Regions from separate parts of the Clostridioides sp. LIBA-7602 genome, predicted to be linked through region 3. Evidence: riboswitches for the same ligand, from Rfam matches in the RefSeq annotation. Region 3 holds a riboswitch; each other region holds the start of a gene.

The links. Region 3 has a riboswitch for thiamine pyrophosphate ahead of thiC (phosphomethylpyrimidine synthase ThiC). Riboswitches for the same ligand answer to the same signal wherever they lie in the genome.
Region 1: linked by a shared signal. The riboswitch ahead of thiD (bifunctional hydroxymethylpyrimidine kinase/phosphomethylpyrimidine kinase) and the one ahead of thiC (phosphomethylpyrimidine synthase ThiC) in region 3 are both predicted to bind thiamine pyrophosphate.
Region 2: linked by a shared signal. The riboswitch ahead of ACTG45_RS10220 (MTH1187 family thiamine-binding protein) and the one ahead of thiC (phosphomethylpyrimidine synthase ThiC) in region 3 are both predicted to bind thiamine pyrophosphate.

Annotation. Positions count from the first base shown of each region.
Region 1 covers NZ_CP196991.1:1,747,944-1,758,200, reverse strand. The annotation lists gene ACTG45_RS08415 (hypothetical protein) at 1-92, opposite strand, end outside; gene ACTG45_RS08410 (ABC-2 transporter family protein) at 103-915, opposite strand; gene ACTG45_RS08405 (hypothetical protein) at 924-2,123, opposite strand; gene ACTG45_RS08400 (hypothetical protein) at 2,134-2,958, opposite strand; gene ACTG45_RS08395 (ABC transporter ATP-binding protein) at 2,951-3,667, opposite strand; gene ACTG45_RS08390 (GntR family transcriptional regulator) at 3,740-4,096, opposite strand; gene ACTG45_RS08385 (GyrI-like domain-containing protein) at 4,454-4,912, shown strand; gene ACTG45_RS08380 (ABC transporter ATP-binding protein) at 4,916-5,878, shown strand; gene ACTG45_RS08375 (ABC transporter permease) at 5,872-6,621, shown strand; gene ACTG45_RS08370 (PTS sugar transporter subunit IIB) at 6,678-6,980, opposite strand; gene thiE (thiamine phosphate synthase) at 7,118-7,750, opposite strand; gene thiM (hydroxyethylthiazole kinase) at 7,772-8,563, opposite strand; gene thiD (bifunctional hydroxymethylpyrimidine kinase/phosphomethylpyrimidine kinase) at 8,587-9,381, opposite strand; TPP riboswitch at 9,483-9,575, opposite strand; gene ACTG45_RS08350 (GIY-YIG nuclease family protein) at 9,667-9,978, opposite strand.
Region 2 covers NZ_CP196991.1:2,135,285-2,145,541, reverse strand. The annotation lists gene ACTG45_RS10240 (DUF3784 domain-containing protein) at 1-243, opposite strand, end outside; gene ACTG45_RS10235 (NUDIX hydrolase) at 561-1,172, opposite strand; gene ACTG45_RS10230 (winged helix-turn-helix transcriptional regulator) at 1,636-1,992, shown strand; gene ACTG45_RS10225 (hypothetical protein) at 2,107-2,283, opposite strand; cyclic di-GMP riboswitch class I at 2,336-2,425, opposite strand; TPP riboswitch at 2,878-2,977, shown strand; gene ACTG45_RS10220 (MTH1187 family thiamine-binding protein) at 3,111-3,401, shown strand; gene ACTG45_RS10215 (ABC transporter permease) at 3,376-4,146, shown strand; gene ACTG45_RS10210 (ABC transporter substrate-binding protein) at 4,168-5,181, shown strand; gene ACTG45_RS10205 (ABC transporter ATP-binding protein) at 5,150-5,884, shown strand; gene mutS (DNA mismatch repair protein MutS) at 6,050-8,893, shown strand; gene mutL (DNA mismatch repair endonuclease MutL) at 8,904-10,257, shown strand, end outside.
Region 3 covers NZ_CP196991.1:1,866,710-1,876,966, reverse strand. The annotation lists gene ACTG45_RS08950 (CoA-binding protein) at 128-499, opposite strand; gene ACTG45_RS08945 (molybdenum cofactor guanylyltransferase) at 547-1,137, opposite strand; gene ACTG45_RS08940 (GTP pyrophosphokinase) at 1,180-2,547, opposite strand; gene ACTG45_RS08935 (YfcC family protein) at 2,932-4,326, opposite strand; gene ACTG45_RS08930 (thiamine phosphate synthase) at 4,505-5,206, opposite strand; gene thiH (2-iminoacetate synthase ThiH) at 5,207-6,310, opposite strand; gene ACTG45_RS08920 (thiazole synthase) at 6,327-7,097, opposite strand; gene thiF (sulfur carrier protein ThiS adenylyltransferase ThiF) at 7,160-7,963, opposite strand; gene thiS (sulfur carrier protein ThiS) at 7,956-8,150, opposite strand; gene thiC (phosphomethylpyrimidine synthase ThiC) at 8,195-9,496, opposite strand; TPP riboswitch at 9,637-9,748, opposite strand; gene recQ (DNA helicase RecQ) at 9,837-10,257, opposite strand, start outside.

The DNA of each region.
Region 1 (10,257 bases), 120 kb from region 3:
TTAAAATAACTCAATATTGAAGTCATGACAATCATTAATAAGCACATTATTATAAAACATATTGTATATTTTCCTATATTTTTTTCTTTCATAATACACCTCCTAAAAGTCAATCTTCTGCTTCAAAAGTTTATTAGATATAAAACTACATACAAATATGTTTATACTTGAATATAAGGAAATAAATATATTACTGTATTCATAAGGTATAATAAATACTACAGAAATTATAAATATTAAAATTTCCAAAACTAAAAACATGAAACTTATTAAAGTGCTTAGTTTATAAGTAGACTTATTTATAAGAATTGATGTAAACACTACAGATACACATCCTATCAGTAAAAATATATACTCTACAAGCAGTATTTCAAAACTATATGGAAGTAATATTTTCAAATTATATATTGTTTCTTGTATAAATCCATAACTTACAATATCCCCCAGCATATAATTAGGCAACAACTTACTCATAATAAACAAAGTTATTGTAAATATTATTGTGTAACTATATACTAGAAATAATATATTTAATAATTTAGATATATAGATATTGATTCTATTTTTAGGTAACATTATAAGTGTATATATAGATTTACTCTTTCCATCAAAATCTCTGTACCAAATAAAAAAAGCATAGCAAATACATGCGATTATACCAAATATAAACCATAAATCTGTAGAACTCATTATATTTCTGAAACTTGAAAAACCTATGATATTTGCTGTTTCTATTGTATCTCCTATTTTTGTTAACTGTTCTTTTTTAACTGCATTTTCTATTATGTAATTATAGTCATTTAAGTTGTTTACTATATTTAAAATCACAAAAGAACAGCAAAAAATTATTATAAATACATAGTTTTTTATATTTCTTTTTAATTCAAATTCGAATAATTTCATTAAATCTTTCATTAATTCACCTACTTTATTTCAAATTCTAGCATACTATTTGAACTGTTAAATTGTAATTCCCCTTCGTATACCACTTCCTTAGACTTTTTATTTATTATATATAACATATATTTATTATCCCAAGATAATATAGAGCTTTGCTTTGATGTATATACAATGATTTTGTTTGAATCAATTTCAACACTTCCAATTTCTCTTTTATCTCTACCTTCTAAAACATATTTATCTTTACTTAAATTTTTATCTAACATATTATAGGTAAGTAAATTTAACTCTATATTTGAATTATCATCATAAGCATTTGACATTACCATGTATAATTTATTATCTTCTAACTTTGCTTTTTCTAAAGTCATTTTACTATCTGTTTTTAATTCCATTATTTTTTCTTTATTTTCTTCAAGATTATACTCAAGTAAATTAAATTTAGAATCACTATTATCACCTGTACTTGCCTTTGATACATTTACTAAAATATACATCTTATCTTCATATTTGCTAGCATAACTTACGCCAATAGTTTCTATGTTTTTGTATTTTTTAGAAAAATAATTACTTAAATTTATACTTTTTATTATCTGTATTTTTTTATTTTCTGGATTGATTTTTATTATATCTATAGTGCTTGAATATTCTTTATTATTTTTTGATGAATCACTTTCAGCATAAAGGACAGACACATATAAGTCTTTTTTATATCTTTTTGATGATAGTATCTTTGCATAATAATCATCAGTATTTTTATCTACTTTATATTTTGTTCTTGTAAAATTATTCATATCTAGTTTTTCATATTCAATGCCCTTATCACTCCCTTCAGATGCAAATACACCTTTGTCCAAATCTTCTTTTTTCTCATCTATAACAAAATTTATCTCTTTTGAATCATCATTCGTTTCAAAACCAACATGAGCAATTAAATCAGAACCACTAGATACATCAATTAAATTATTCGTATTCTCACTATCTTTTTGTAGTTTTACTAATTCAGTCTTTTTAATTTTATTGTTTCCATTTATTGTATAATGTGAATTTATATATCCATTAAAATCATATCCAAAATTTATGTTTATATAGTCTAATTCATCTGGGTCACCTTTTATAGTTTTTATCTTCAAATTGTCTTCATTATTTAACAAACCTATACTAAAATATATTGCTAAAGTCAAAAATATAATAAGTATAGATATTTTAGATTTTAATTTCATACCACCCCTCCTAAAGAGATACTTTCTTTTTAATTAGAAAATAAGATATTCCATTTAGAATAGACATTATAATTAAAAAACTTAGTAAACCAGTTACTAAAGTATTAAATTGTATTCCAATGAACTGATAATATTTTCTAAATAAATTGATTATATTTATATATACTGTTGAAAAATATAAGCCTATTAAAACTACAAAAGCGATTAAAATTATATGAAGCCTATTTATATAAGAAAATATAAATAATATACAACAATTTACAAAAGAAATAGCTATAAGTAGTAAAAAAACATATATCTCCATAAAAGATATAAAATCAACAGGTATACTTCTTAAATTAAAATAATATAAATCTTGTGCGAAAGACATGTTGATTATCGGCATATTTCTAAAAATAAAATTAAATATATATTTACATATAAATAATATTGCTATCTGACTTATCAAAAAACCATATATCATTGTTATCAAAGCAATTGACTTAGTTATACAAATCTTAAACTTATTCTGTGGTAACATCATAAGTGTATAAATGCTTTGATTTTTTGAAAAGAACTCTTTTTTCCACATAAAAACATAGTATATAAAGATTCCCAACATACCAAAGAACAATATATTTTGGATAAATCCAAGGTTACTAAGTATACCTATTCCATAAAATATACCTCCAAAATCTTCTATTGCTAAGTTCATAATAAATCTAGAGTTTTTAAATTTATTCATTTCAAATAAATTTAAACCAAGTGTAATTAATGAAAAAAATGATATATAAGCTATATAAAACCTATTGCTTCTTCTCAAATCTACATTTATTAGATATAGAAGTTTATTCATTCTTATATACCTCCCTCATTTTATCTAATATAGATTTCCCTTCTCTTTCTCTTAATTCTTCTGCATTAAATGAAGTTATAATCTTCCCTTCATCAAGAATTATGACTTCATCGACTAAGCTTTCTATCTCTACTATTTCATGAGTAGTTATGATAATAGCTTGATTTTCCTCCATATATTGTGCTATTACCCCTATAAACTCTTCCCTCTTAAACAAATCAATTCCTGTAAATGGTTCATCAAGTAGTATATACTCTGGGTCTTGGCAAAATCCAAGTATTAATTTTACTCTTGCAATATTTCCTTTTGATAAATTATCAATTATTTCATCTTCATCTAATCTGAATATGTTCATCATTTCTTTTGATTTTTCTTTATTCCATTTTGGATAAAATATTTCCATAAATTCAAAGGTTTCTTTTATTGTTGTATTACTAAAATGAGACTCTACATCTGGGACAAATGCTAGTTTATTATATATCTTTTCATTTATTTTTGCTCCATCTATAAGAATCTCTCCACTATCAATGCTTATAAGCCCTGCTATTGCTTTTAACATGGTTGATTTACCAACTCCATTTATTCCAAGTAACGCAGTTATTTTACCTTTTTCTATATTAAAGCTTACACTCTTTAAAGCATCTATTTTTCTTATTTTAATCCCTTGCATCCTTTTATATGTTTTACTGACATTCTTTATTTCTATCATATTTAATATCCTCCATATTTAATACACTTGTACAATAAACTTTCTAAATTGAGTTTTATATTTGTTAAAAGGCTAATATTCATCTTCTATTATCTTTAAAACTTCTTCTTTCGTAACATTTATTGCTTTCATATTTTCTATAAAAACAGATAAAGACTCATTTATAAGCTCTAATTTTAAGTTTTTTAATATATTCTCATCAACTGTTACACTACTTTGATAGTTTTTAAAAGTATTTATTATATTCATATCACCCATCTCCTTGTATGCTCTTTGAACAGTATTTAAATTTACTTTTAGATTAAGTGCCATTTCTCTCCTTGAGGGTATTGTCTCTCCTGGTTTCAACTCTCCTGTTACTATTTGTCTTTTTATATGCTTTACTATTTGCAAATAAATGGGAGTTGTATTATCTAGTTCAAAATTCATGATTCCTCCTATTCTAGTGTATTAATACGTTAGTACACTTACTTTAAAAAAATACACATTCAGTTCAGACCTTCTTTAATATTCTATTAAGTGTATTATACGATTAATACACTTAATTTGTAAATACTTTTTTATTATTTAACCCTAACTTTAATTTATTAAAGAGTTAAATGTAAAGCTTAAATAATAACTTTACAAAATGGAGCATCAAATGAGAGGATATATATTTTATGTTATGTTAGACTTGAAAACAAGTAAATGAGATAAGATTATATATTATCAACCAGTCAAAAATCTTATCTGTATTAACTCTTAAAAATCTAGTAAAAATATTAACACATATTAGGAGGTAAACAAATGAGTTATAAAATTGAAATCAAAAATATTGAACCAGTCGCAGCAGCTACTATGCGTTATAACGGACCTATTACTGAAGCAACAAAGTACTTTCCAAATGTATTTAAATCTATAAAGGGAAAATCTAATGGGGCTCCATTCTTCTGTTACTATAATGTTAACCAAAAAACTGGTTTTGGAGAAATGGAATTATGTGTTCCAACTTCTGAAACTCCAAATCGCATTGGTGTAACCATAAAAGAATTTCCTAAAACAAAAGCTTTGTTTTTCACTCACATAGGCTCATATAGTACTTTACCTAAAACGTACGAAATGATATTTAAATACATTCATGAAAATAATATAGAAATACAAACTCCTTGGAGAGAAGTATTCATTAAAGGGCCAGGTATGCTGATAAAAGGAAATCCAGATAAATATATTACAGAAATCATATTTCCACTTAAAGAGGAGGAATAACATATGATAGCAATTAAAATAGATAATTTAGTAAAAGAGTATAAAAATGGTGTGAAAGCTTTAAATGGTCTAAGTTTTAATGTAAATGCTGGAGAGATTTTTTCTTTACTTGGTCCTAATGGAGCTGGTAAATCTTCTCTTATCAACATTTTGACCACCTTTTATAAACCTACATCTGGAAATGTAACAGTCTTTGGAAAAGATTTAGTAGATAATCCTTCTTGGATACGTACTCAGATTGCTTGTGTAGCACAACAAGTCTCTATTGATGAACACCTGTCTCTTATGGAAAATATGGTATTTCAAAGCAAGATGTATAAAGTAGAACCACAAATTGCAAAACAAAGAATAGAGTCTTTAATTGATAAATTTGAGTTATCTAACTACTTAAAATATCCCACTTCATCATATTCTGGTGGAGTGAAGCGTAGATTAGACATAGCTATGAATATGGTATCATCTCCTAAAATTCTATTTCTGGATGAACCAACTGTTGGTATGGATGTAGATTCAAGAAAATCTATGTGGGATATGTTATTAAAAATTAGAGATGAGTATGGCACAACTATATTTCTAACTACTCATTATCTTGAAGAAGCTGAACAATTGAGTGATAACATTTGTATTATGAAAAATGGAAAAGATTTGGCACATGGAACGCCATCCAGTTTACGTGGCTATATCAGACAAAATATACTTCGTATAGCTTTTCATGATATCAAAGATATAAAAAAATATAAAGATGAAATTAAAAATATTGGATTAGCCAAGTTTATGAGTATAAGAGAGAATTCAATTTTTATAAGTGTACAGGATAGTAGAGTTGCTTTTACTTTAATAAATAAGTGGCTTTTAGAACATGACATAAAATTTGATGCAATAGAAATTGTAGAGCCAAGTCTTGAAGATGTTTTTTTAGCATTAACAAGTTCTAAAAAAGGCTTAAAGGAGGAATGGGAATGTTAAATATCTTATGGCGTAGTATGAAATGGCGTTTTAAAAATCCAATCTCGTTTATAGTTACTATATTACAACCTTTTCTTTGGCTTGTACTTTATAGCTCTATTGCAAATCAAACTATGAGTAATATGAATATTAGTAATTATACCGCTTTTATACTACCAGGTATTATTATTCTAGTTATATTTTCCTCATGTAGTAGTGGTGGTATCATCAACTTCATAATGAAGAATAGTGGAAGTTTCTATAGGGTTTTAATTGCACCTATTAGTAGATATTCAATTGTTTTTGGTCAATTACTAGAAGCTATCTTAGTTTCCTTCTTAGAAGTAACTATTTTATGTGTAGTAAGTATATTCTTCTCAGTAAGGATAGAATCTGGCATTGGAGGAATTATGCTTATGATAATACTAATATTTATGACTGCATTTTTTTTATCAAGTCTAGCTTATTCTATAAGTCTATTATTGCCAAATGAAATAATTTATGAAACAATTATGACTGCAATTGTACTTCCTATTTTCTTTTTAAGTTCAGCTCTTTTCCCTATAGAAAATTTATCTGGAGGATTAAAAATAGCTGTTATGCTCAATCCATTTACCCATGTTATTAATGCTTTACGTAGCTTAATATTTGGCGAGGCTATTCTTATTGGAGATATATTACCTGTTATCCTGTTATTTTTAATATTATGTTGTGCAAGTTTTTCACTTGCTATGTGGAGACTAAAAAAGGAAATGGTAAGTTAAATTATAAAATTATAATAAAAAGTGAACTCTATATAATAGAGTTCACTATAGATGATTTATTTTAATATTTCTAAGACTGAATTTAATACAGCATGACCATTACAAGTACCATAGTTTACCATATCTATTATAGATACTGGAGCTCTATCTCCAACTATAGATTTTACATCATCAAACATAAATCTAAGCTGTGGTCCAAGAAGTAAAATATCAAAATTATCAAGTTCCGATTTTATATCGCCTTCTCCGACTGCCCATATTTTACAATCTATATTTCTTTTTTTTGCATCTTTCTCCATTTTATTTACCAATAAAGTAGAAGACATACCTCCAACACACACTAACAATATCCTAATCATTAATAACTCCTTTTTAATCAAATCTACATATCCCTTGATTAAAAAGTATATGTAGAAAAGTTTGTCATTTATAACTTTTTAAATTCACTCTTAAATTATATCAAATTTTTCCATTTTTTTCACTACTAGAACTAATTTTATATTTTTAATGTCCACTTTTCCACTTCTTTAGATATATTTTCGGATTTTAATATAGCAGATATTATAGCATACCCATCGCTATTTAAGCTCTTAAGTTTATCTATATTATCCAATTTTATGCCTCCAATTAATACAAATGGTATATCTACTTTTTCTTTAATTACTTTGACAGTTTCAAATGAAGCAGATTTTGCATCTAATTTAGTAGATGTTGTAAATAGAGACCCTATACCTAAATAATCTGCACCATCATTTTTTGCACAGATAGCTTCTTCTAAAGTTCTTGCTGACACTCCTAGTATCTTATCATTTCCTATAAGCTTTCTAACTTCTCTCGCATCAATATCACTTTGACCTACATGTACTCCATCTGCATCGCAGATAAGTGCTATATCAACTCTATCATTAACTATAAACTTAATACCATATCTTCTAGTTATTTCTCTAAGCTTCATAGCCTTTTTTAAAAACGCTCTTCCAGAAGCATTTTTTTCTCTAAGTTGTACAGTTGTGATTCCAGAAGTTATTGCATCTTCAATACACTTATAGAAATCTCTACCTTCAAGCATTTCAGAGTCAGTTACTAAATATAATTTTAAGTCTTTTTTTAAGTTTTCTTTATCTATCATTTTAAGTCTCCTCTTAAACCTTTATTCATTTAAAAATTCAATATTAGAATTTTTACTTAAAGTATCTATATCCATTTTATAAATAGTATTCATAAGATTTTCTTTAAATGTTCCTATTGGTGGATTGTTTAGATTTGCCAGCTCTCCACTTAAAGACATTGTAAGAACACCCATTGTAGCTGCTTTTAATGTATTCTCAGTGATAGCCATGAAACTTGCAATTAAACTTGCAGTCATACATCCAGTTCCTGTAACTCCTTTTAATTTATCAGTTCCATTATTTATTTTATATGTATTTTTACTATCAGTTATTATATCTGTTTTTCCAGTTGCTACTACTATACATTCAAGTTTTTCAGAAACTTTTTTTATTATATCAGTAGAATCTTCTTCATAGTCAAATGAATCTACACCTTTTCCCCTTACATCAAAACCACCTATAAACTTTATTTCTGCCATATTACCTTTAACTACATTAAATTTGACTTCATTTAAAAGTTTGTTTGTTAGTTCTGCTCTAGCTTTACTTGCAAATACTCCCACTGGGTCTAATATAACAGGTTTATTATACTTATTTGCTGCTTTTCCTGCTAATAAAAATAAATCTAACATATTTGAATTCATCGTTCCTATATTTATTACTACAGAATTTGCTATACTTACCATTTCTTCTACTTCCTCATATGAGAAGCTCATAAGAGGACTTGCTCCTATAGCTAAAGTTACATTGGCACAGTCATTTATAGTTACATTATTAGTATAATGAATTACCAATGGATTTGATTCTTTTACATCTTTAATTAAATTATACATAGCCTACCTCCAACAATTTTTTATTATTCAAATTTATAAAAATGATGCACTGGTCCTACTCCATGACCTATATCAAAACTATTTTTTATTGCTTCTGTTATATAGAGTTTACTTAAATTTACTGCTTCTGTTATTTCATAACCTAATGCCAAATAGGATGTTATTGCAGAAGATAATGTACATCCTGTTCCATGTGTATTTTTTTTATCAATTCTTTCACTTTTATAAACTTTAAACATATTTTTACCAACTAAAATATCTACTGCTTCTCCATCTAAATGCCCCCCTTTCATAAGGACAAATTTAGGACCAAGTTGTAGTATTTCTTTTCCTACTCTATTCATATCATCTATATTATTTATTTTTATTCCTGTGATTTCTTCTGCCTCTGGGATGTTTGGTGTAATTATGTATGCAAGTGGCATCAAGTATTTAATTAGATTTTCTTTTGCTTCTGGCTTTAATAAATAATATCCACTTTTAGATATCATTACAGGGTCTACTACCAAATATTTTGGATTGTATTTCTTTATATTTTCAACTATTTCAAGTATAATCTCAGGACTTGAAACCATTCCTATTTTTACAGCTTTTGGAGGTATATCTTCAAATACTGCCTCTATCTGTTTTTTTATTATTTCCTTACTTAAATCTTCTACTGCAAAAACTCCTTGAGTATTTTGTGCTGTTATAGCTGTTATTACACTCATACCATAAGTACCAATTGCACTAAAAGTCTTCAAATCAGCTTGAATTCCAGCTCCTCCAGATGAATCTGACCCAGCGATTGTAAGTGTTGGTATTTTATAATTACTCATTTATTCCCTCCTAAAGTTTAATTTAAATAACTTAATTAAAAAAGCTATACCTACAATAGGTATAGCTTAGAAATCGCATATATCATAAATAATATACACTTAAGTTTTATACTAAGCTTTCCTACGCTGGTATTATCCAGATCAGGTGTAAGGGTCGGTATTCCTCTCAGCTCTTGGCTCCCCTAGCTATTTTAATTTATTATATTTATAACTTCATTATATTACAATAGTATTTATTGTCAAGTTTTACATCATATACACTTATTATAATGTTAATGCTAATATTTATGTTAATTGTTCTATTTCTTTTCCAACAATATAAGCATCTTTATTATCAATTAAATCTATAAGTGTCTCTGGTTTTTTTATTATAGATAATTTTTTGTTTCTAGTTAATTTCTTTATATAACATTCCAATTTCATTGCATTACTTTTTGTATTGGTTACAAAATAAACTTCTAGTTTTTTAAATCCCTTTGCCCTTGTATATTTTGAATTAATTCCCAACTTATGTTCATTCATTCTTCTAACTATATTACTAGTATATCCAGTATATAGAGAACCATCTTTACATCTTATAATATATGTAAAATACATCTCAAATCACATCCTTATTAAATATATAAATATTATATTATAGAATTGATAAAAATGGCATGTATTTTGCATATGTAACCTTCTTAGTGTTAGTTCTAATGTAGATGTATAAAATCCATTCTATATAAGTATAACGCTAAAATTTGACACAATAATAACGTTTTTATTTTTATAATAAAAAATTCACAAATTATAAAAAATAAAATTTTCAAAAAAATTATAATTTTCAAAAAAATAAATTGACACGTATAAAAAAATTGTGATACCCTAATAAAAAGG
Region 2 (10,257 bases), 270 kb from region 3:
TTCATCCATTTGTCCGCTTTCTACTCTATAACCAAAAAACGCCATAATAAATAACATTATAGATACAATAAAAATAACAATACTAGAACTCCTACATAATTTTTTTTTATCATATCGAGCTTTTTCTTTATCGCTCATAGTATTATAACCTGCCAGTAGTATACTGGCTTTTCCATTAAATAATAATATACTTAAGATGAAAGAGGCAATTGCCGATATAACTATGAATCCTACTGCAAACATTATAAGCACCTCCATATACTTTAACTTACAGTTTACTAATTTATTATATTTTACCATAAACATACATTAAAATCATTTATTTCATATCTTAGCCTTATTAGATATATTATTATGCTATAGTTTATCTATAGTGTGATAATAATACTTAGTATTTACCTTGAAATTGTATTGAATATTATGTAATAATAATTTAACAATAATCAAGTAGAAAAAACATTATAAAATATAACTTTCTATATTTCCTATAATTATAACATTTTAAATTTAGAAAAATTTAAAACTTATTATCTAAAAATTTTAATGTTTGTTTACAAATATTATTCTGATAAGAAGTTCAAAAAATTTTCTAGTATTTTTGCTGTCATACCCCAGATTACATAATCTTTATATTTATAGAATAGAATAGGATAACTCCCGCTTTCAAATTTATAATCTTTTTGATTTGGAATTGATCCATAAGGTAGATTTTCATCAGGAAAAACTTTTACAGTATTATTATAAGTATTTGGAGGATTTTCTAAAAGATATTTTATAGGTACCAAAAAAGTATGGTCAACTTCATCCTTATTTATGTTTAAATTATTAATGTTTTTTATATATCCTAAATAAGGATGTATTATAAATTTTACAGGTGTTATAAGTAGGTCAAGACTTGCTATGATTTCTATATTGTCACTAAAAGTGCCTAGTTCTTCACAAGTTTCTCTGACAGCAGCATCATATGGAGTTTCGTTGGATTCTATTTTGCCACCTGGAAAAGAAATCTCGTTAGGTTGATGCTTTAAATTCTTTGAGCGAACTTCAAATAATATATGGTGTATGTTATTTATCTCTACTATTGGAATTAAAACAGATGCTCTTTTCATATTTTTATATCCGTTTATATATGGTTTGTAATCTTTGAACTTGTTTTTAATATCGTTTATCATTTTTTCCTCCTAAAATAATATTATTAAAAATTATATAATTGAGTTTTAACAATAATATATAATTATGATTTATCTAATTTAAGATATAGTAACTATCTATATTATTATATAATATAATGATAAATATATATTAACAAATAATAAAAAAATTAATTTGATTGTATATAAATTAGTTTGTTATTAAATTAGTATTAATTAGAATTAAAAAGTTCGGAATGTTACTTAGAAGAAGCCTATGATTCAACTTCTATGTTTGTTGAGAATGCAATTATAGCTTTTCCAATTATTTTTACTTCAACTGGCTTATTATCTGAAATAATTACTTTTACTAACATCTTGCCTTTGCGTTTTATTGTTATTATGTAAATCTCTATACTACAATCAAGATTATATTACGAATTAGTATGTTAAACAGGAATACATTTTTTAGTTATTTATTTACCCTTTTAAAAGGAGGGTTAGAATGAATATAGATAATAATTTTGAAGAATTTCCAACTATTGAAGAAAGACAAAAAGATTTTAATTGTTCAATTTGTTTTATTATGACTGTGATAGGAAGTAAATGGAGGGCAATTATTTTATGGCATATTTTAAAACAAGAGCCAATACGTTACAGTCAATTAAAAAAAGAAGTTGTTCATATAAGTCATAAGATACTGTCACAAGAATTAAAGTATCTTGAAAGAGATGGACTTATTAAAAGAATTTCTTATCCAACTATTCCTCCAAAAGTTGAATATTTGTCTACTAAACGTGGTAAATCATTGGAATCGATATTATTAGAATTATGTAATTGGGGTAAACAGTATATGAGATAAACTCAACTGTTTACTTCATGAAAAATAGATAATGAAGCTTATTTTAATTAGTTCTTTAATGTATTATAAAACGTAGATAAAACTAAAAAGGGTTTTCTAGAAAATAAAATTTCTTTAATTATATCTGCTTACCAATACCATCACTTGATGCAAACAAGATTCTACCACGTTCTCTCCATATTCTAGTATAAAGTCATTTAATTGTGTATCTATAAAATTGCAGTAATCGTATGAACTGCATATATATGCAGTTAGTATATGCGTACATCTATCCTTTTTATCTATAAACATATATTATTTATCCCCCTAAAAAACTTTCATAAAAACAAAAAGAAAATATCTTTTTGGCAACTGGCTGACATAACTTGTTTTATAAGCCTTAGTCCCTATAGCTTTGCGTCACTAAATTTCTCTAGTTTTGCCTATTTAGTTTTATTCTACAATTACAATCATATAGGAAAACGTTTTATTTTTCAATATACATATTAAAAAATTTAAAAATTAAAAAAAATAATTTATTTTTCAAAAATAAATTAGGTAAAATAATTATATTATATAGACAAATTAGAGTAATATATTTTTATTATTAAATTAGATTGAATTAATTTAATACAGTAAAATAAAGCTGAACAAAGTTAAATGGTTAATAAAATAAAAAAAATCATTATAACAGTATATTTTTTACATATAAACTTTAAAATTTAATCAAACTCTAATAAACTCTAATAAATTATGATAAGTATGTATAGTAGGCATATAATTTTGTAAAAAGTATTATTAAAATATTATTTTGGTATTATATATTTTAAAACAGACAAAATATATAATATGAATAAAAAATTTGTTAAAATATGATAAGTGTAGTATAATCAAGTAGAAAAGATATAATATATTTCGGGGAGCTAATGTGCTGAGAGGAGATTTTATCTCGACCCTTTGAACCTGTTTGGATAATGCCAGTGTAGGGAGACCAGTAAAGATGAAAAAAAGTCTTATCCTATTGTGGATAAGACTTTTATTTTATTTAAATATTATATTATCTTTTTAGGAGTAAAAAATTTTAATAAAAAACAAAATATACCTAGTAGGTATTAATTATTTTTAAAGGAGTGATTTAAATGGTAATCGCAGACATAGCAGTAATGCCACTAAGACCTTACAAAGGTGAAGAAGAAATGTATAAAGTAGTAGATGCTTGTATTGCTGAAATTGAAAAAAGTGGTCTTAAATGTGAAATAGGTGCAATGAGTACGACTGTTGAAGGTGATTTTGATGAAGTTTTTGAATTATTGAAGAAAGTACATAAAATCCCTTTTAACCTTGGATGTGAAAGAGTTATAACAGTAGCTAGAGTAGATGAAAAAGCTGGGGGCTTGACTATAGATGAAAAACTTAGAAATCATAGATAAAGTTAAAGATAGTATATATCCAATAGCAACATTTTTGTTTATACTTATTCTTTGGCAATCTGTGGTAGAAGTTTTAAAAGTCCCACAGTATATACTACCCACACCAGTAGATATACTTAATGTATTTTTTAAAGACTCTCAAAATTTATCTATGCATGCTGTAGTTACTATAGGAGAGGCAATACTTGGTTTTATAGTTGCAATTATAATATCATTGATAATTGGTGTATTGATGGATTTTGTGTTGATAATAAAAAAATGTCTTTATCCTATTATGTTGGTCACTCAAATGATACCTACAATAATTATAGCTCCACTTTTTATGATATGGTTTGGCTTTGGGACAATGCCAAAAATATTGATGGTAACGCTTACTTGTTTTTTTCCTATATTAATAAGTTTTGTAGATGGAATTGAGAATATTGATAAAGATTATTTAAATTTATTTAAGACTATGAATTCAAATAAAATTAATACATTTATTCATCTTAAATTTCCTATGGCAATGGATAAATTTTTTTCTGGACTCAAGATATCTGCAACATATGCTGTAATGGCAGCAACTGTTGCAGAGTGGTTAGGTGGAACCAAAGGTCTTGGTGTTTATATGCTAAGGTCAAAAAGTGCATATGCTCTTGATAAAGTATTTGCATCTACTATATTGGTAGTTATATTTAGTTTGATATTTGTAGGAGTTGTACAAGCAGTAAAAAAAATTGTTATAAGACATAGATTAGCAGATTAAATGTATTTGAGGGAGGCTATTATGAATTTTAAAAAATTAGGAATATTAGGTTTAGTAAGTGTTTTTACACTAGCAACAATAACTGGATGTTCTTCAAATAATGATAAGGATAAAAGTAGTGCTAAAGATGATTCTTCTAAAAAAGTGACTATGGTACTTGATTGGACACCAAATACAAATCATACTGGATTATATGTAGCACTTGATAAAGGTTACTATAAAGAAGAAGGTCTAGATGTGGAAATAGTTCAACCACCTGAAAGTGGAGCTGAGACTTTAGTTGCAACAGGTAAAGCGGACTTTGGTATAAGTTATCAAGAACAAGTTACTTATGCAAAGACTAGTGAAGACCCACTTCCAATAAAAGCTGTAGCAGCTGTTATACAACATAATACTTCTGGGTTTGCATCACCAAAAGAAAAAAATATAACTACAGCTAAGGATTTTGAAGGAAAAACTTATGGTGGTTGGGGCTCTCCATCAGAAGAAGCTGTTTTTAAAGCAGTTATGAAGAAAAATGGAGCTGATTTTAATAAGTTAAAGATAGTTAATACTGGTCAAGATGATTTCTTTGCAGCTATGAAAACTGTAGACTTTGCATGGATATTTGAAGGTTGGGATGCAGTTAAGGCAAGTTTAATTGATTATGATTTAAACTTTATACCAGTAAAAGATTTAGATGAAAGATTAGATTATTATACACCACTTATAATTTCTAATGAAACTGTACTTAAAGATAATCCAGAACTAGCTAAGAAATTCTTAAAAGCTACAACAAAAGGTTACGAATATGCAATTAAAAATCCAGAAGATGCAGCAAAAATATTAGTAAAAAATGCACCTGAAGTAGATGAAAAATTAGCATTAAAGAGTCAAGAATATCTAGCAAGTAAATACAAAGACGATGCACCTAGATGGGGAGAAATGAAAGACAGTGTATGGAATAACTACACATCATTCTTAAAAGAATATAAATTAATAGATAAGGATATGAAGGCAAGTGATGCTTACACAAATGAATTCTTACCACAATAAAAAAATAAAAGTATCTATAGAAAATGTATCAAAAACATATAAAGAAGTTGAAGTTTTAAAAGATATAAGTATTGATGTCTATGAAGGTGAATTTGTTTCTATATTAGGTCCAAGTGGATGTGGTAAAAGTACTATCTTTAATATTATAACTAAACTTACAGATTATAATAGTGGTAAAGTAGATATAAGTGGGAAATACAGTTACATGTATCAAAAAGACTTACTTTTACCATATAAAACTATAATAGATAATGTGTCACTACCACTGGTCTTAAAAAAAGAAAAAAAGAGTAAAGCAAGGGAAATGGTAAAACATTATTTTGAAGTCTTTGGTCTAAGTGGATATGAATATAAATATCCATCAGAACTTTCTGGAGGAATGAGACAAAGGGCAAATTTCCTAAGAACTTTTATAAATTCTAATGACATAATGCTTTTAGATGAGCCTTTTGGAGCACTTGATTCATTGACTAAGACATCTATGCAAAAATGGCTTTTAGATGTTAAGAAAAAGGTAAATTCAACAATACTTCTTATAACTCATGATATTGATGAAGCTATAATGTTGTCAAACAGAATTTATGTTATTTCAAAAAAGCCCTCAATAATAAAAAAAGAATTTATAATAGATAGTAGAGAATTGAATGAAGATAACCTTGAAAATGTCATTAAACTTAAGAAAGAAATAATATCTTTATTATAAAAATTCTATATGTGTTTTATTCAATAAGTATTAAACTTAGCAATCCAAAATGTAATTATACATTTTGGGTTGTTTTTTAGTTATACGTCAAAATTTTATATATTATGTTAATAATAGTCATCTACTATGATATAATATTTAATTAGAAAAGAAGGAGGTTTGATAATGCAAATAGATATGAATAAATTAACTCCTATGATGAAGCAGTATCTTGAAGTAAAAAACAGATATAAAGATTGTATACTGTTTTTTAGATTGGGAGATTTTTATGAAATGTTTTTTGAAGATGCATTAGTAGCTTCAAAGGCTCTTGAAATAGCATTGACAGGAAAAGCTTGTGGTTTAGAAGAACGTGCTCCTATGTGTGGTGTGCCTTTCCACTCAGCCAATTCATATATATCAAAATTAGTTGAAAATGGATATAAAGTAGCAATAGGTGAACAAATGGAAGACCCATCTACTGCAAAAGGAATTGTTAGAAGAGAGGTTATAAGAGTCATCACTCCTGGAACCGTTTTAGATGGAAATTTACTTGAAAATAAAAAAAATAATTATTTGTTATCTTTGTATAAGGATGGTTCTAATATAGGGCTAACTTATGTCGATATAAGTACAGGAGAAACTAATGCAACATGTTTGAATGAAGATAAAGTAATTGAAGAGATTGCAAAAATCCATCCTACAGAAATAATTATAAATGATTTAAACTTTATAGAAAAACTTAGAGATATAGCTACTGTAAGTAATATATACATAAATGAAAGTTTTAGTGATAACTATTTGGACATAAACATATTAAGAGAATATTTTCCAGAGGTTTATCTACAAAAACTAAAGTTTGATGATAAAGGTCTTATAAAGTCAAGCTTATCAATTCTTCTAAATTATATATATAATACTCAAAAACAAATAACATCTAACATTAATAATATAAATATATACAATTCATCAGAATATATGGTTCTAGACATGTTTACTAGGACCAATTTAGAGCTTACCCAAACTATAAGAGGTAATAAGAAGAAAGGTTCATTATTGCATGTTCTTGATAAAACTTCAACAGCAATGGGAGGTAGACTTTTAAGAAAATATGTTGAAGAGCCTTTGATAAATAAATCTAAAATTGAAAATAGATTGGATGTAATAGAAGAGATAAAAGATGACTTTATATTAAGAGAAGACTTAAATGATATACTCAAAAATATATACGATATAGAAAGAATATGTGGGAAAATAGCTTTTGAAAGGGTAACACCAAAAGAATTAATTCATTTAAAAAATTCAATAGAAAAGTTACCTAATTTAAAAGACACAATAGATTTATCAAATGCAACAATACTAAAAGAGTATGTTTCAGAAATGGATAAACTAGATGATATATACAATTTAATAGATGAATCTATTTTAGAAGAACCTACAATAACTATAAAGGATGGAAATATAATTAAGTCTGATTTTAGTGATGAGCTTAAAGAATTAAGAGATATTTCTAAAAATGGAGCTTTTCTTGTAAAAGAAATAGAAAATAGAGAAAGAGAAAAGACAGGAGTTAAATCATTAAAAATAGGTTTTAATAAAGTCTTTGGTTACTATATAGAAATAACAAAAGCCAATTTTAAACAGGCAAAACTAGATGAGACATATATAAGAAAACAGACACTTAGTAATGCAGAAAGATATATAACTCCAGAATTAAAGGAAATAGAGGAAAAGATATTACATGCTGAAGAGAAAATTAAGTCTCTAGAATACGAGATATTTGTAGGTATAAGAGATACTATATACAAAAATATAGATAGAATACAAAAAGTAGCTAAGACTATAGCTAATATAGATGTTTTTGTATCTCTTGCAACAGTTGCACACATAAATAACTATGTAAAGCCAGCAATAAATGAAGATAATAAGCTTGATATAAGAAATGGTAGACATCCAGTTGTTGAAAATATAGTAGGTGAGGAAAATTTTGTTCCAAATGACACATATCTAAACCGTGGGGAAAATATTATTAACATAATAACTGGTCCTAATATGTCTGGTAAATCAACATATATGAGACAAACTGCTATAATAGCACTTATGGCACATATAGGTTCGTTTGTACCAGCTGAATATGCTGATATTCCAATTTTAGATAGAATATTTACTAGAGTTGGAGCTAGTGATGACTTATCTCAAGGTCAATCTACTTTTATGGTAGAAATGAACGAAGTATCTCTTATACTAAAAAATGCAACAGAGAGAAGTTTAGTTATATTAGATGAAATAGGTCGTGGAACCAGCACTTATGATGGTATAAGCTTAGCATGGTCAATAGTGGAATATATTCAGAAGAATATTAGATGCAAGACTTTATTTGCAACTCATTATCATGAACTTACTGATTTGGAAGAGGAGTTTGAAGAGGTTAAGAATTATTCAATAGCAGTCAAAGAAGATGGAGAAGGAATAATATTTTTGAGAAAAATAATTCCTCAAGGGGCGGATAAGAGTTATGGAATATATGTTGCTAAATTAGCTAAATTACCAGATGAAGTTATAGAAAGAGCAAAATATATACTTAAAGACTTGGAAAAAAATCATGTTTATAACAGTGTAGCAATAAATGGAGATAAAGAAAAAACTAATGTGCCTAATATCAACTTAGATGAAGAATTGCTTAAGGTAAATCAAAGCAATTTTAAGAACAAATATGAATCTTTAAAAATAGAGCATGAACTTGTCGTAAAAGACTATAAACATATAAAAAAGGATTACGATAAATTAAATTCTAAATTTAAATTATTAAATGATGAAGTTGCTTTAATAAAGGAAAATGATGATAAAGAGAAAACTAATAAAGAAGATTCTGTAAAAGAAGTAGCCTTAACTCAAATATCTTTTGATAGTGTAAAAAGAGATATACTATCAGAAGAAATTTTAAACCTAGATATCTTAAATATGACTCCATTAGATGCAATAAATTCTCTTTATAATCTTCAAAAAAAAGCAAAAGAAATAAAATCTTAGAGGTGTACAAATGAAAAATATAATTAACATCCTAGATGATTTGACTATAAACAAGATAGCAGCAGGTGAAGTTGTAGAAAGACCTTCTTCTGTAGTGAAAGAACTTATTGAAAACTCTATCGATGCAGGTGCAAATAAAATTTCTATAGATATAGTTGATGGAGGCAAGAGTTTAATTAAGATTACAGATAATGGAATAGGAATACCTTCAAGTGAAGTTGAAAAATCATTTTTAAGACATGCTACTAGTAAAATTAAAAAAATTGATGATTTATACGACTTATATTCTCTTGGTTTTAGAGGAGAGGCCTTAGCATCTATTTCAGCTGTATCTAAATTAGAGATGACTACTAAAACAAAGGACGAGATTATAGGAACTAAAATATACGTTGAGGGTGGAAAAATAATATCAAAAGAGCCAATAGGTTCTACTAATGGAACTACAATCATTATAAAAGATATTTTCTTTAATACACCAGCAAGACAGAAGTTTTTAAAGTCTACTCATGCAGAAACTATAAATATAAGTGATTTAATAAATAAACTTGCAATAGGTAATCCAAACATTCAATTTAAATATACAAATAATAATAAACAAATGCTAAATACTCCAGGAGATGGTAAGCTTGTAAACACAATTAGAAGCATATATGGAAAAGAAATAACGGAAAATATAATAGATGTGGAGTTTAAGTGTAATCACTTTAAAATGAATGGATATATAGGTAATAACAATATATATCGTTCTAATAAAAACTTACAACATATCTATATAAATAAAAGATTTGTAAAAAGTAAGATAATCATAGATGCAATAACAGAAAGTTATAAGTCTATAATCCCAATAGGTAAACATGCAGTTTGTTTCTTAAATATAGAAGTAGACCCATCGTGTATCGATGTAAATATACATCCTAATAAACTTGAAATTAAATTTGAAAAAGAACAAGAAGTGTATATAGAACTTAGAGATTTTTTGAAGGTCAAATTGATACATTCAAATCTTATTGGAAAATATGCTACTTATACTGATAAAAAAACACAACCTAGAATTGCTATTAATAACAGAGAAAAAAGTACAGATTGTGAATTGAGAAATAATAATTTATTAGAATCTAATCTTCAAAATAACAATATTACTAAAGACAAAGATGAAGTTATTGAAGTTGTAACTTTATCGAGTGAAAGACCAACAAATGAATTTCAATCTGTAAGTGAAGTCTTAAATGCAAGTGTAGAAGACGAATTAAAAAATACTAAGTATCTAAGTGAAGATAATGCAAATGACAATATACAAGAAGAATTTCAAGTTGATGGCTCCAGAAACGAAGATAACTATTATATGGAAAATAGTGTTAGAGATA
Region 3 (10,257 bases):
TTTATATCCTATTTAATATATTATATCATGTAACTTATAACTTTTTTAACAAATATTGTAACTTAATGTTTCATTAGTTAATCTATACTATAAAATAATGTGTTTGGCTAACTAGTTATATCTTTTATTATTTAGTTAACTCATCATATAAATTTAAATTATATTCTACATTCAATTTTAAATCTTTAATCTTTTTAATCATCATTTCACTAAAGCTTCCTTTTTCAAACCAAATGTTTTGTATATCTAAAAGTTCTACTTCTTCTAAAATTACATCCATCTTAGGTTGTTTGTCAATAATAGCCACAACATCAATATTGTGTGGCACATCTTTTAAACACTCATATACATCTATACCTTCAATAGGTTTTTTTTCTTCATCTATAGCAACAACTTTGTACATATTCTTTTTAAGTTCATCTAGTATTTTATATGCTTTACTTCCTTCATCGCTATTATTTAATATTACTGCCCAAGAATCGCATTTAAGTAAATTCATAAACTCTCCTCCATATAAATCCTACTCTATTTTATAACTATAGCTAATTAAACTCCAGTTAATTTTTTATACTCATTAACAGTATTTACATTTAAAAATAAATCTTCATCATCAAAGTATATATAGCTTTTATCTATTTTGTCTATAAGGCTTCTGAGCTTTAAATCATTTCCCTCTATACATAAAGATACCTTATTTATTATACTCTTTTTATACCCAGAACACAATGGTTGTAACTTTCCATTTGTCACTGAAATCACACTTTTATCATCCATTTCATTAGCTATTCTTTCAACTATTTCATTATTTAGATATGGCATATCACAAGCAACTATAACTATATCATACTTTGCATATTCAAGAGCAGTATATATTCCCCCAATTGGGCCAATATTTTTTATTATATCACTATAAACTTTAATATTATATTTAGAATATAATTCTTCATTATTAGATATTATTATTACTTCATCAAAATTTTTAAATACTTCTATTGCAATTTCAATAAAAGGCTTTTCATGTAATTCTAGAAAAGCTTTATTTCTTCCCATTCTAGAATTTTTTCCCCCTGCCAAAATTACACCTGTTTTCTCTATACAAATCGCCTCCTTTAAAATACTTTTAATAAATTTATACATATTTGAAAAATGGCGCATTAGCGCCATTTCAACATTGATTGATTACTCAAAAATTTGAATAATTTTTTCTCTAAATGCGTTCATAAGCTTTTCTTTTTCTTCTAAATATTCACCATAGCATTCATATTCTCTACATATACAATTTATAATTTCACTTGATGTGAAATTTATTTTTTCAAGATTATAATTATACAAAATTTCAACACTATCAATCTCACTTATGCTATTGAATATACATTCATACATATCTTCAATTATAAATTGACTATTTTCTTCAAATTGACATAAAAGTTGTTCTCTATTTTCTTCTAGTAGTACATTTTCTTTTATAAACTCTACAAAATTTTCAAAGTCTTCTGTATTGTTACATGGCTCTATTTCAAACAATATTCTAAAAAATAGATTCCATGGGAATTCCGTATTTAATCTACTTCTAAAGTGATTTCCTAGGTCTTTACAAAATTTATCATCAAATGTTGGTTCTCTTTCAAACTCTATTTGCTCATTAAAATCTATATCCTTATTTACAATTTCATTTAATCTCGCAAACTCATCAAGCATAAAATTACCTAAAACTTCATCACTTATATCTTGTTTATTAAAAGAATAACTTAATATAGTCTCGCATGGCTTTTTAAAATCTACAACGAAACCTATACTTTTGTTCATCTTTTCAGAAAAAGCATCGTATACTAATTTTGCAAATAATTTTTCAATTTCCTTTTTACTTACTTTCATATTAAAAGACTTTCCTGAATGAAAGTTTTTGTAAATACTTAAAAGCTGATTATCAATCATAGTAAGATTATTCTTTATAGAGTCCATCATATCCTTTATAAATTTGTCAGCAAGTAAATATGTGTTATTTTTATAAATTATTTTATGTTCAATTTCACTCCAAAACACATTTACAAGAGATTTAATTTGAAGCTCAAATTTTACTTCTCTATCTAAATATGCAAAAACTCCATCTATTTTATATATTTCGAATCCATTTTTTTGTTTATTCGGTTGTCTCTCAGATAACTTTAATTTAATATTCTTATTTTCTTTATTATAGTAGTTTATTTTATCATCTGTTTTGTTAAAATATCTCCTTAAAAGTCTATATATCTTATTTTCATCCTCAATAAATCTGCACTCAATTCTTAAACCTATTAAGTCAGAGACATTGTGAATAAGGTTACTTGCTTCTCCATATTTTTTTAAATATCTATTTCTAATTATCTTTTCCCTTAAACTTGATTCTGATTTTATTCTAGAGGTTACATTTATATATTCTTGATTCTTTTCATCCAAGATATTTTCAAAATACTCTTCTATTTCATCTGATATAGTTTCTAACGTTGGAGACATTGTCCTCAACATATCAATAGACTCTTCAATAAAATCAAATTCTTTTAATCCCATAAATTTTTACACTCCTATATTTAATAACTGTTAGCTATTTCAGTTCTTTATATTTGATTACACTCTTATTTTAACATTTTTTACTACTATAAGTAAGTATTCTCCAAAAACCTTCATATATATTTCAAATTAGAATTAATTTATTTAGTTTTTTGACTTTTAATTTAATTTTATTTAGCTAATTTGACATAGAAAACAAGAGTAAGTAGATTAAATGTATACAATTTAAGAGATTTGAGGAGAAAATATAGATTTGTTAGGATATTTTGTCATTTATTATATAAAAAATAAATTGCCACTAAGTAATTTAGTGGCAATTTATTGAAAATCATATTTTTGGTTTTTTATATAATTTCTAAACATATTAAATTAAACTATCTTTAATTAAAATCCTATATATATACCTATTGTTAAGAAAACTAGAGATACAGCTGTTAAAATCAACAATATAGGCATTATAAATCTAACCCATTTTGAAAAAGGAATATGAGCTACTGCAAGTGCTCCCATCAATACCCCTGAAGTTGGAGTTATAAAGTTTGTAAGACCTACCCCAAATTGATAAGCGGTTACTATTACCTGAGCTGATATATTAACTAAATCACCAAGAGGAGCAAGTACAGGTACTGTAAGTGAAGCAAGACCTGAAGATGATGGAATTAAAAATGCCAATGCAGCTTCCAAGAAGAAAGATAAATATACAAATATAACTTTTGGAAGTCCGCCTAAAAAAGCTGCTGCGGAATTTAATATAGTATCTATTATAAATCCATTTTGAGCAATTATTACGATTCCACGAGCTAAGGCTATGGCAAGAGCAGCTGATGCTAAATCTTTTGCTCCATCTATAAAACTTTCTGAAATTTCAATTTGAGATAATCTACCAACCAAACCAGAAAGTACACCTATAGCAGCAAAACACATTGATATCTCTGGAATGTACCATCCTTGACTTAAAACACCCCAAATCATTATCGCCATACCTATTCCAAATATAGCAAGAACAGATACTTCTTTAAAAGTAAATTCTTTTATTTCTGTTGAAGTTTGATTAAGTATTGACTTGTTATTTTTATCTATTTCATACACTATTGAACTTTCAGGATTTTCTTTAACTTTCTTAGCATAATACATAACAAATGCTATACTTATTAATATATAAGCTATAAAAATAACTACTCTATATGCTACTCCTGAACCCGGTGCAAGTTGTGCTAGTGCCTGTGCAATACCAACCGAGAATGGGTTTATTGTTGAAGCTGCGGCTCCTGCTGCTGCTCCTATAAATACAATTGCTATGGCGGTTAGAGAATCATATCCTAAGGACGTCATAAGCGGAACAAATATCATATAAAATGGTAATGTTTCTTCTGCCATCCCAAACGTAGTACCTCCAAGTCCAAATAAAATCATTGATATTGGAATTATAAGAAGTTCTTTTCCTTTAAACTTAGATATAACTGATGCTATTCCTGCTTCTATAGCTCCAGTTCTATTTACAATACCAAAAGCACCTCCAACTATTAAGACAAATCCTACAACCTCTGCTGAATCAATAAAACCTTCTATTGGTGCTTTAAAAACATCTGCAAATCCTTGAGGATTACTTTCTACACTTTGATAAGTCCCTGGTACAACTACCATTCTACCTTCTACATCTTCTCTACTAAATTCACCACTTGGTACTATCCAAGTCAATATTGCCATTAAGACTATTAGTAAAAATATTATTGTAAAAGTGTGTGGTATAATAAATCGTTTCTTTTTACTGTCAGTCATTATAATGTCCTCCATACTTTACTAAATTTTAAATATTTTTAGGATATTGTTTAATCTCTCTGACTAAAGTTTTCCCTTTTTACAATTTTTTATTAGCAAAGATATAAAATAAAAAAGCTATCTTTTAAATTTTAAAAGATAGCTTTTTTATTTTTCTTTAAATTAACGATTCAATATACTATTTTAGTAATTCAATTTTTTCATTATAATTTGAGATTGTTTTTTTAATATCTTTAGATTTCATTATAGTTGACATTACAGCAAAATCATCACAGTATTTTAATGTTTCTTTGACATTAGATGGTAAAATTCCTCCTAGTGCAACTATCTTAATATCAGTAATCTTCTTAGCTTCCTTTAAAAACTCAATTCCCTTTGGATGTAGTTCTTCTTTACATTTAGTTTCATATATATGCGATAAAGTTATGTAATCTATTTTTATATTTTTATTTCTTATCAATTTTTCTAAATATTCTACTTCATCTATTTTATGTAAAGATAATCCTAGTATTTTATTTTTATTAAAACTGTAATTATTTTCAATTAAGTCCAAGAATACTTTAAAAGGAAGATGAATCCCTTGGCAATCTGTTTTTTCAAAAAATTCAATATTACTATTTATTATAAAGTTAACCTTAAGTTTATTAATACTTTCTTTCTGATTTGTACTAATCTTCAAGTTTTCATTTAATATTTGTTCTTTCAAATCTACATAATTGATTTTGGTTTTTATTTTCATATATAGTTTATTTAATTCTTCATATTCTAAGTCTTTTTCTCTTATTATAATGTTTTTTATACCACTCAATATAGATTCTTTAATAACATCTAAGTATCTTTCTTCACTATATACTAATTTTCTGTTTGTTATTAAATACATCTAAAATCTTTCCCAATCTTTAAATACATGTTGATATCCAATTGAGTTTAACATCTTCTCTACATCTGCAACAGTGCTTTCATCATTTATTTTAAATTGGGCAGTATCATGTTCATCTTGAGAATGTCCTCCTACATCAGTAGAGACACCTGCACTCAATTTAGTTACTCCTAGAGGTATTATATGACTTCTCATTTCTAAATTTTCTCTAGTTGATATATTTATTGCTGCATGAGGGTCAAATAATCTCATACATACCATAGCTTGAACTAAATCAGTATCACTTATATCTACTAATTCTTCAAAACATCCTTTAAAAGGTCTCATTCTTGGTGTTGAATATGAAAGCTCAATATGAGGATATTTTGTTTTTAAATATTTCCCATGCAATATTGTAAAAAAGGTTTCTTTTCTAAAATCATTTAGCCCTAAAAGTGCACCTATTGATAAAGTCCTCATCCCTGCTTTTGCCCCTCTTTCAGGAGCATCTAATCTGAATTTATAATTTGATTTTGGCCCTTTTATGTGAACTTTCTTGTATATTTCCTCATCATAAGTTTCTTGATATACTGTTAAACCTTCAACACCTTTATCTACAATATACTTATATTCTTCTACTTCCATTGGATAGACTTCTATACCTATAGATGGAAATTTCTCTCTTAATATTTCTATAGCTTCACCTATATACTCTACACTTGAATGAAAACTACTTTCTCCAGTCAAAACAAGCAAATGTTTAAAACCCTCTTTTGAAATTACATTTCCCTCTTGTCTAATTTCATCCATTGTTAATTTTTTTCTTTTTATTCCACTTTTTATATTATAGCTACAGTAAACACATTGATTGACACAATAATTTGCTATATACATTGGCGTATATAAACATACTGTTTTTCCAAAATATTGAACGCTTAATTTATGTGCTTTCTGTGCCATGGCTTCTAAATGTTTTACAGCAGTTTTAGAAAGCAAATTTAATATATCAAAATCTTCAAGCTTGTCCTTTGATAAACTTCTTAAAACATCATTATCTGTAACATTATTTAAATATCCATCAAAATCAAAATCTCTATATTTTTCTATTACATCATAAAAACTCATCACCAATCACCACTTTCTATAAATTGCCTAAAAAACCTGTTAAAGGAGAAGATGCGTTTGCAAATTCTGATACACTTCCTGTTTTTGCGAGATATGCTTCTCTTCCACCTTCTACAGCCAGTTTGAATGCCCTAGCCATCTGCACAGGATTTCCTGCTGAAGCTATTGCAGTGTTAACGAGTACAGCATCAGCTCCCATTTCCATAGCTTCCATAGCTTGAGATGGTTTCCCAATACCCGCATCGACTATTATTGGTATGTCTAATTCATCTATCATTATTCTTATCATTTCTTTCATTTGAAGACCTCTATTTGAACCAATTGGAGCTCCAAGAGGCATAACTGCTGCTGCATTTGCTTCTATAAGTCTTCTTCCAGCATAAAGGTCTGGTGTCATATATGGAAGAACTATAAAACCTTCGTCAGCAAGTATTTTTGTAGCTTTTATAGTTTCTTCATTATCAGGAAGTAAATATCTAGTATCCGATATTACTTCTATTTTTATAAAATCTCCACATCCCATTTTTCTAGATATTCTAGCTATTCTTACTGCTTCCTCTGCATTAGTAGCTCCTGATGTATTTGGAAGTATTGTCATTTCTTTTGGAATATATGTCAATATATTTTCTTGTTTGTTATCTAAATCTACTCTTCTAAGTGCCATCGTTATTATTTCACTTCCACTTTCTTTTATTACCTCAGGCAATATATTATTTGAACCATATTTACCTGTTCCAACCAATAATCTGCTACTGAATTCATGTCCACCAAGTACCAATTTATCCATATTATTTCCCTCCATGTGCAATTTTTTTAATATTCAATCTTTTTTATGTTTATTTTTAGTATTTACATATCTATAAGTATTTGTGTTGCCAAGTTTGCCATGTGGTTTGCACAGATAGCGACTCTTGGAGCCATAAGACCTTCACCAATTTTAGCTTCGTTTACAAAATCCCCACATATATAAAACTTGTCTTTTATCTTCTTAGTAGTTATTATATTTGAATCATAGTATCCTGCCATACCTGATGATGCTATTAGATATTTATCTTTTAAATTGATTAATACATAGTTACAAACCTGTGCCTTACATGAAGCATCATCAAATGCTTCAATTATCAAATCCGAATCTTTAATAGCATCCATATTATGTTTGTTTAAAAAAATATCTCGTTTACTTAATTTAATAAAAGGATTTATTTTTTTTATATTTTCTATCATAGCATCAGTTTTTAGTTTTCCAATATCATCAATAAAATACTGCTGTCTATTTAAATTAGACGGTTCTACAACATCATAGTCTATAAGTAAAAGTTCCCCCACTCCAATTCTTGCTAAAGAGATAGCTATATTGGAACCAAGTCCCCCTAACCCCAATATAGCAACCTTCCCTTTTTTTAACTTATTATGTGTATTAGGAGTATGTCTAGCAATCAACAAGCTTTCCAACTCATCAAATGATGGCTTGACTCCCTTTTGTATAAGTGTTAATTTATCGTTCTCACAAAGGGGAATATCTGTTTTAATTGGATATCCATTTAACACTAATACGTCACATTTATGATTGTAACTATCTCTAACTTTGTAGGCAGTTGTATTTTCTTCAACATCTGTTAATAATTCATTTACAAATATTTTTATTTTAACCACCTCCAATAAAGCTAATAAGTTCTATAATATCTTCATCTTTTAATACATATGTACTGTAGTTAGATTCTTCAATTATTTCTAGATTTACCTCGACTACAACTCTATCATTTTTTAAATTATATTTATTTAATAAATCTACTATAGTTAATTTTTCTTTAAATTCAATGTCCTTCCCATTAACCTTCACTAAATCACCTCCTCTTTTTAAATTTATTTTATTCTAGTCATAAATTATATTAAATTAAGCTCCTCATTGTTTAATATTTTCTTAACCGTTCTCATTGAACACATTTTTCCACACATAGTACAGCTATCTTCATGAGTAGGAGTTGATTCATCTCTATATCTCTTGGCTTTTTCAGGATCTATTGCAAGTCTAAACATCTCACACCAGTCTAAATCAGCTCTAGCCTTACTCATCTTATTATCCCATTCACGAGCACCTTTAACATTTTTAGCTATATCTCCTGCATGAGCAGCTATTTTTGCAGCTATTATGCCTTCTTTCATGTCATCTAAATTAGGTAATCTCAAGTGTTCTGCTGGAGTTACATAACATAAAAAGTCTACTCCTTTAGCACATGCTAAAGCTCCTCCTATTGCACTTGTTATATGGTCATAACCTGGTGCTATATCTGTAACTAATGGTCCAAGAACATAAAAAGGTGCTCCATGACACAATCTCTTTTCTAATACTACATTTGCTTCTATCTCATCAATAGCCATGTGACCAGGTCCTTCTATCATTACTTGTACATTTCTTTCCCATGCTCTCTTAGTAAGTTCACCTAATACTACAAGTTCTTGAATTTGAACACCATCAGTAGAATCTTTTATACAACCAGGTCTACAAGCATCTCCTAAACTCAATGTAACATCGTATTCCTCGCATATATCCAATATTTTATCAAAATTAGTGTAAATAGGATTTTCCTTATTATTCAATTCCATCCATGCAAATAACAGAGAACCACCACGAGATACTATATGAGTTAATCTTTCATGATTTTTTATCTTTTGGCAAACATTTCTTGTAAGACCTGCATGTATAGTAATAAAGTCAACTCCATCAATCGCATGCTGTTTTATTACATTTAAAAACTCTTCTTCTGTTATATCTTTTAATTCTTTCTCTAAATATCCCACTGCATCGTACATAGGTACTGAACCTATCATTGCAGGTGACATTTCAACCACTTTTTCTCTAAATTCTCTAGTTTTACCATAGTTACTCAAATCCATTATAGCTTCAGCTTTCATGTCTATTGCTACTCTAACTTTTTCAAGTTCTTTTTCTATATCCTTACAATCTCTTGAAATTCCTAGATTTACATTTATTTTTGTTCTTAAATTTTTACCTACACCTTCTGCACTTAAAGATTTATGATTTTTATTAGCAGGTATAACAACTTGTCCATTTGCTATTAATTCTCTTAATTCATTCACATCTACTTGCTCTTTTTGAGAAACGATTTCCATTTCTTTAGTTATTATGCCTTTTCTAGCAGCATCCATTTGTGTTGTATAATTCATATTACAATCCTCCAAGATTAAAGTTATAGTTTTTGAAAATAAAAAAAGTGCTTTTCCTTGTTTGGAAAGCACTCTTATAATCATATATACACTTAGACAAATTTTCCCTAAAATTAAATAATTTGTCTATTTATGTAACAAAATTATATTAAAAGCTTCCCTTCGCAAGCATTATCTTGATCAGGTTATTAGGGTTTGTAAGTTACGGCTTTATCTCTCAGCTAGCCAATTCTAGCGCCCCTAGCTCTAATTTTTCATTATTTTTACAAATTCAGTATAACACAGCAAAAATATTAGTTCAACACAATAATACAAATTTTATTTTTGAATATGTTAAAAATTACTCTGACATAATATCATTTTTTAAATTTTTAAGATAAGAATCAAGCATCACAGCTCTTATTTTTTCATACTTTATTGAATCTGGAAGTTTTCTTTTTATATTATTTAAATTATCATATCCCACTTTTTCACAAACTTCTAAAATCATTTTCTTTTCATCTTCATCATAGAAATTTTCTAATTCTAATTCAAATGTTATACTATTTCCATCCTTTACATAATCATGTACATATCCAATGATGGTTGATAATGAAACCTCTATTTCTTGACTAATACTTTGTATATCCTTTCCTTGATTTAATAAATCTAATGCTATTTCATTATTTTTTCTACTTTCTCCATCTAGTATTAGCTTCCTTTTACCCTTTTTATCCCAAATAACATTAATATCATTTTCTTTTACATATTGTTTGACTTCA